3 regions of the Brevibacillus composti genome follow, and region 3 is predicted to be linked to each of the others. Evidence: riboswitches for the same ligand, from Rfam matches in the RefSeq annotation. Region 3 holds a riboswitch; each other region holds the start of a gene.
The links. A riboswitch is a leader RNA that binds a small molecule or an ion and turns the genes downstream of it on or off. The one in region 3 is predicted to bind glycine.

Region 1 (2,264 bases), 1.3 Mb from region 3:
CTGTACAAGGTGGATTGCGAGTACAACCGCCTGCTCGGGCGCACCTACCCGTTTGTGCAGGAATTCGAGTTCCGCCCGACGGGAGCGTACCGCAGCCGGCTGGAGGAGCTGGAAGTGGTCTTTTACCTGAAAGAAGGAGAGCTGGAAGTGCTCATGGAGCTGGACAAACGCTCCCGCGGCTTTTTCGGCGGGCTGCAGGAGGCATTTAATCTGGACGAGCGCTATGCTCGCTTCCGCGTGACCGAGGCGGACTTGACCCGCCCCACAAGCGACCTGGCGAGCGGGATCGATGCGCTGATACGCAAGCACCTGCGCTGATGCGCGTGCCGGCGAGTCGTGGAGATGCCGCCGCCAAATCGCAAAAGGCCCGGAGCCAGGCTCCGGGCTTTTTCGTTGGATCGGGCAAAGGATACCTGCCAGATCAGTCTTCAGAGGTGCCTACGATACTAAGCAGAATGAACAGCACCAGAATCAGGGCAAACCCGGCAAACCCGCCGCTATTGAAAAGATTGCTCAACCGACACATCCCCCTCTGTCAAAAGACTATGCTCTTATCGTACGGGCGCCTGATCGGTTCCGTGATACCGACAAATACCCATTTTTCCGCCGGGAAAGATTATTCGAAATATTATTGACAATGATAACAACGTTGGCGTATGATTCGAATTAATTGTATACAGCGGATGACGATTGTGGGAGAGACCGTGACGCAAGAGCCGGCACCGAAGGAGCAAGTCCCAAAAATCCTTGGGATAGAATCTCTCAGGTACAAAGTACCACAATCGGACGCACCTCTGGAGAGAGCGAACAGCCACCCAAGGGGAAGACTCCGAACAGGAGTTAAACTCTCAGGTAAAAAGGACAGAGGAAAGGTAGATTACACATGATCTATCTTTCCCCTGTCCTTTTTTGTGTTTTCCTGACAGATGAAAAAACCGCGGCTTCCGCAGCTTGACGCTGTGCAGGGCAGGTTTTTCGCATGGGGAGAATCGGGGGAAAGATGGCTACCAAGGAGGAGTATCGGATGAGTTTGCGCGAGCATGATCGGGAAATCTACGAAGCGATCGAAGCGGAGCATCGCCGCCAACTGGGGACCCTGGAGTTGATCGCTTCCGAAAACTTTGTCAGCGAGGACGTCCTGGAAGCGATGGGCTCGGTCTTGACCAACAAATATGCGGAAGGCTACCCCGGCAAGCGGTACTACGGCGGCTGTGAACATGTGGACGTCGTGGAGCGGCTGGCGATCGAGCGGGTATCGAAGCTGTTTGGCGCGGCCTATGCCAATGTACAGCCCCACTCCGGCGCCCAGGCCAATACCGCGGTCTTCTTCTCTCTCCTGCAGCCGGGCGATACCTTTATGGGGATGAATCTCTCGCATGGGGGGCATCTGACCCACGGCAGTCCGGTCAGCCTCTCGGGCAAGTGGTTTCAAGTGGTCGCCTACGGGGTGCGGGAAGATGATCATCTCATCGATTACGACGAAGTAGAAGCAGTAGCCCGCCGCGAACGTCCCAAGCTGATTATCGCCGGAGGAAGCGCGTATTCGCGGACGATCGACTTCGCCCGGTTCCGCGAAATCGCCGATCTGGTGGGAGCCAAGCTGATGGTGGACATGGCCCATATCGCCGGCCTGGTGGCTGCAGGTTTGCATCCGTCGCCCGTGCCTCATGCGCATGTCGTAACCAGCACGACCCATAAAACGCTGCGCGGCCCCCGCGGCGGAATTATTCTGACCAATGACGAGGAAATCGCCAAGGGCGTAAACAAGGCCATTTTCCCCGGGATCCAGGGCGGTCCGCTGATGCACATCATCGCGGCCAAAGCGGTGGCTTTTCAGGAAGCGCTTCAGCCGGATTTCCGCGCGTATGCGCAGCAAGTCGTCCAAAATGCCAAAGTCCTCGCGGAGACATTGAAGGAAGAGGGCGCGAGACTGGTATCGGGCGGTACGGACAACCACCTGGTTCTCCTCGATACGCGCGTCTTTGGCCTGACAGGCAAGGAAGCGGAGCATCTGCTGGAAGAGGCGGGGATCACGACGAACAAAAATACCATTCCCTTTGATCCGGAGAGCCCGTTTGTCACCAGCGGAATCCGCCTTGGCACGGCAGCGGCCACGACTCGAGGCATGAAAGAAGAGGAAATGCGGACGATCGGACGCGCGATCACTGCCGTTCTCAAAGGAAAGGGAGACCTGGCGGTACGGGAGAAAATCAGCCGCCTGTGCGAGCAGTATCCGCTTCATCAACAAGGGACCCGTGTCCGCT
Region 2 (2,264 bases), 500 kb from region 3:
TTTGGCGGCGGCGGCAGCGATCGGCGCGCTTCCGAGACCCGCTTCATTGGAGAATACTCCGCGGGCCACCCCTTTTTGAATCGCCATCGCGACAGTCGCTCCCAAAAAGCCGCCCGCTGCCGAGGTGCCGGTGAATGCGCCGGAGATAATCTGCGCCAGGGCGTGCGGCACCTGATCGATATGGACAAAGACGATAATGATTCCGGCAACGATATAGAAGAGCGCCATGAAGGGCACCATCACGCCTGTGACCTGCCCGATTTTTTTCACGCCGCCGAGAATGACAAAAGCCGTAAACGCGGCCAGGATGAGACCGGTAGCCAGCGGAGGGATCGAAAAGTTCAACTGCACGGCTTCCGCGACAGAGTGGGATTGCACCATATTCCCGATCCCAAACGAAGCCATCGTGCCAAACAGGGCGAAGAGCACAGCCAGCCACTTTTGTTTCAGCCCTTTTTCCAGATAGTACATCGGCCCGCCCGCAAAGGTGCCGTCAGCCTGCCGAATCCGGTACTTCACCGCGAGGATCGCTTCCGCATATTTAGTCGCCATGCCAAACAAAGCGGTAATCCACATCCAGAACAAGGCGCCGGGTCCGCCGACGGCCACGGCTGTCGCCACCCCTGCGATATTCCCCATCCCGATCGTCGCCGCGAGAGCAGTCATCAACGCCTGAAAGTGATTGATATCCCCTGCCTCTGAATGTTCCTGCTTTTTGGAAAACGCGAGTCGCAGCGCGTACCACAGCTTGCGAAACTGCAGGCCGCGCAAGCGAATCGTCAGCATCACGCCGGTGCCGACGAGCAGGATTAACGTCGGCAATCCCCACACGAAGTCATTCACCACTTGCAACAAGTCCATCAGCGAATCCATTCCAGTTTCCCCCTCGATGATTCGGTATAAAAAGAAAAACATCTCATCGGCGATGAAATGTTCTCTGGGAGTGGGTCACGGGTCGCAGGGCCGCATGCTATGCGCAAAAATCACAAAGAGACGGATATTCCATTTGTTTGTGAAACAAATAGAACTCTCCTTGTGAATAGGCTGCGTCCACTCTGTCCTTTTACCTGAGAGATTATTCGCAGATGCGAATTTGCTCCTTCGGTGCCCGTTTCCTCTTCTTTCCTAAAAAGAGGGAGTCTCTCCAGAGGCTCGTCCCCATGCAGTTTTACTTGTTTCCAAGACCTGAGAGTTTCGGGTGGAATCCCTTGCCCCGTCGGTAGACTTTCGTCTTCTCCTGAATGGTTCATCCGAACAGTATCTGATTTATAAATCAATTATAGGGATAGTGAATGGCATGTCAATGTAAAATTCTTCTCTGGCGAAGCGGCCGCATTTCTTCTTGGTCTATTCGACATGGCCGTGCAATACGTTATATCAATGAGGAACATGTCGCCCGAAAGTGTCGTGCCAAAGTGAGACAACCTGTGCGGGACCCCGTTATAACGATACCTCGCCGGGCTTTTAGGGGGGATTTTATCCATGCTGCACATCGTCGCCTGCATCAAACAGGTGCCGGACACCAAAATCATCAAGATGAACCCGCGAACCAATACCATGGATCGTTCCAGCGCGCCGGCCATCCTCAATCCATACGATGCGCATGCTGTCGAGGAAGCCGTTCGTCTGAAGAAAAGGTACGGCGGCACCGTGTCCGTCCTGACCATGGGACCGCCGCCCGCTGTCAAAGCGATCCGCAAATGCATCGAGATCGGCGCGGACGAGGGCTATATGATTACGGACCGGGCCTTTGCCGGTGCCGATACGCTGGCCACCAGCTACGCGCTGACCAAGGCGCTGGAGAAGATCGCCAAGGAAAAGCCGATCGACCTCATCATCTGCGGCAAGATGACCATTGACGGCGATACGGGTCAGGTCGGACCGGGAATCGCCCGGAGGCTGGACATCCCTCCGCTGACCAGCGTGAAAAAAGTCGTGGAGGTAAACAAGGAGAGGGGATACACCGTCGTCCACCGCAAACTGGAGGACGGCTACGAAGTGATTCAGTCCACCCTGCCCTGCCTGTTCTCCGTGGAAAAGGAGATCAATGAGGTGCCCCATTCGCCGCTGCCCAACATGATCCGGGCCGCCAGCTTTCAGCCGGTGATCTGGTCGGTGAACGATCTGGAGGATGTCGACCGGACGCTGCTCGGGCTCAAAGGCTCACCGACGATCGTCGCCAAGGTATGGCCGCCGGAAAAACCCAAGGGCGGCGAGCTGCTGCAGGGCTCTCCCGCCGAACAGGTAAACCGTCTGATGGAGAT
Region 3 (2,264 bases):
CTTCGATGGTTTTCCCCAGCCCGACCTCGTCGGCCAGGATGGCCCGGCCGCGCATCTCGTTTAAGACGCGCTCTGCGGTTTGCAGTTGGTGCGGATAGGGTTTGAGCGTGGGCAGATACTGCAGGCATTGCAGCTGGTCAAACTCGCGGATCGCCATCGCTTCCTCCGCTTCCAGCGTCAGCTGAAAAAGGTCCCATTTGTCCCAGGGACCGTCCTGTTTGAGCCGCTCCTGTAACAAATCCATCCAATCAGTCTCGAAGGAAACGGGAATGTTCGGCACAACATCACATCCAATTCATGTATTTCCCAATGTAATGGGTATACAAAATAAAAGAACGAACATTGCTTCTTTTTTATAAAAAATTTGTTAGTGATTTTGTAAGTTGAAAGGCAATTTGCATATTTTCAAGAGCCGACTCTCATGGTAGGATAGAGAGGAGTTCATTCCATTAGTATGGAATGGTAAGGAAAAGATTATGTATGACCCAGTATCCATCGCGAATGATAGTAGCAGGGAGAGACTGCCGAGCGGGGCAGCGCCGAAGGAGCAAGCCAGTCATGGTGAATCTCTCAGGCAAAAGTACCTCTACTGGACGCATCTCTGGAGAGAGCCCGGCTGCGGGCCACCAAAGGGGAAACTTGCTGGCGGAGCGACAGGCTCCCATGCAGCGAGGCAACTCTCAGGTACCAAGGACAGAGGAGGAGAAATGGGCGCCTTTCTTTTGGCGTTCCCATTTCTCTTGTTTTGTCCTTTTTTGTTGTATAAAAATCAGGAGGTGCCAGGTATGACGACATTGAAGCGCACGCCGCTGTTCCCGGTCTATGAAAAATACGGGGCGAAGACGATCGACTTCGGCGGCTGGGACTTGCCCGTGCAGTTTTCCGGAATCGGGCAGGAGCACGAGGCGGTGCGGACAAAGGCAGGATTGTTTGACGTATCCCACATGGGAGAAGTCGAGGTAAAGGGAGAGAAGGCTTTTCTCTACCTGCAGCAGATGACCACCAACGACCTGTCCAAACTGGAAGTGGGGCAAGCCCAGTACAGTGTCTTTTGCTACCCGGATGGCGGGACAGTGGACGATCTGCTCATCTACAAATACGCCGATGACCACTATCTGCTGGTGATCAACGCAGGCAATACAGACAAGGACTTTGCCTGGATGCAGGAGCACCTGATTGACGGCGTGCAGATCGAAAACATCTCCCCACAGACAGCGCAGCTGGCGATTCAGGGACCGCTCGCCGAATCGATCTTGCAAAAGCTGACCGATACCGATCTCTCCGCCATTGGCTTCTTCCGCTTTCAGCGCGATGTGCAGATTGACGGGATTTCCTGCCTCGTCTCCCGCACGGGCTATACAGGAGAAGACGGCTTTGAAATTTATCTCGATCACGACAAGGCGATCCAGCTGTGGGACAGACTGCTGGAGGTCGGCCAGGCGGACGGTCTGGTGCCGTGCGGACTGGGGGCTCGCGACACCCTCCGGTTTGAGGCGAAGCTGCCGCTCTACGGCCAAGAGCTGAGCCAGGATATTTCGCCAATCGAGGCGGGCATCGGCTTTGCGGTGAAGGTAGACAAAGACGTGCCGTTTATCGGCCAGGAGGCTTTGAAGGCGCAGAAGGAAAACGGCGCCCCGCGCAAGCTGGTCGGCATCGAAATGATCGACCGCGGCATTCCGCGCAGTCATTACCCGGTATTCATCGGGGACGAACAGATCGGGGAAGTCACCACCGGCACGCAGTCGCCCACGCTGAAGAAAAACGTGGGGCTGGCACTGATCAAAGCGGAGCATGCGGCGGTCGGCACAGAGCTGGACGTGGAAATCCGCGGCAAGAGACTCAAAGCGGTCATCGTGCCTACGCCGTTTTACAAGCGTCCCAAACAATAAATCGTTTTGACCAGATCCTATATACAAGGAGGACAACATTCGTGAAATACCGTTACCTGCCTCAAACCGACCAGGATAAACGCGAGATGTTGGACACCCTGGGCATCTCCCGGGTGGAAGAGTTGTTTGCTGATATTCCCGAAGAGGTTCGCTTCAAAGGCGCCCTGCAGATTCCAGAAGCGCTGTCCGAGCCGGAATTGGTCAAGTATTTTTCCGGCCTTGCGGGCAAAAACGCCAACTTCAGCACCCATGTCAACTTTTTGGGAGCCGGCGTCTACCAGCACCATATCCCCAGCGTCGTCAATCATATGCTGCTCCGCGGGGAGTTCTTTACCGCTTATACGCCGTATCAGCCGGAGATCAGCCAAGGCGAGC

Region 1: another riboswitch for glycine. It lies ahead of glyA (serine hydroxymethyltransferase); the one in region 3 lies ahead of gcvT (glycine cleavage system aminomethyltransferase GcvT).
Region 2: another riboswitch for glycine. It lies ahead of JD108_RS15800 (alanine/glycine:cation symporter family protein); the one in region 3 lies ahead of gcvT (glycine cleavage system aminomethyltransferase GcvT).

What each region holds. Positions count from the first base shown of each region.
Region 1 is NZ_CP066308.1:1,311,435-1,313,698, forward strand. It holds gene JD108_RS06690 (sporulation protein) at 1-318, shown strand, start outside; gene JD108_RS06695 (YjcZ family sporulation protein) at 422-517, opposite strand; glycine riboswitch at 684-789, shown strand; gene glyA (serine hydroxymethyltransferase) at 1,025-2,264, shown strand, end outside.
Region 2 is NZ_CP066308.1:3,112,862-3,115,125, reverse strand. It holds gene JD108_RS15800 (alanine/glycine:cation symporter family protein) at 1-873, opposite strand, end outside; glycine riboswitch at 1,046-1,158, opposite strand; gene JD108_RS15795 (electron transfer flavoprotein subunit beta/FixA family protein) at 1,483-2,264, shown strand, end outside.
Region 3 is NZ_CP066308.1:2,614,601-2,616,864, reverse strand. It holds gene JD108_RS13355 (DEAD/DEAH box helicase) at 1-280, opposite strand, end outside; glycine riboswitch at 502-596, shown strand; glycine riboswitch at 597-707, shown strand; gene gcvT (glycine cleavage system aminomethyltransferase GcvT) at 786-1,889, shown strand; gene gcvPA (aminomethyl-transferring glycine dehydrogenase subunit GcvPA) at 1,931-2,264, shown strand, end outside.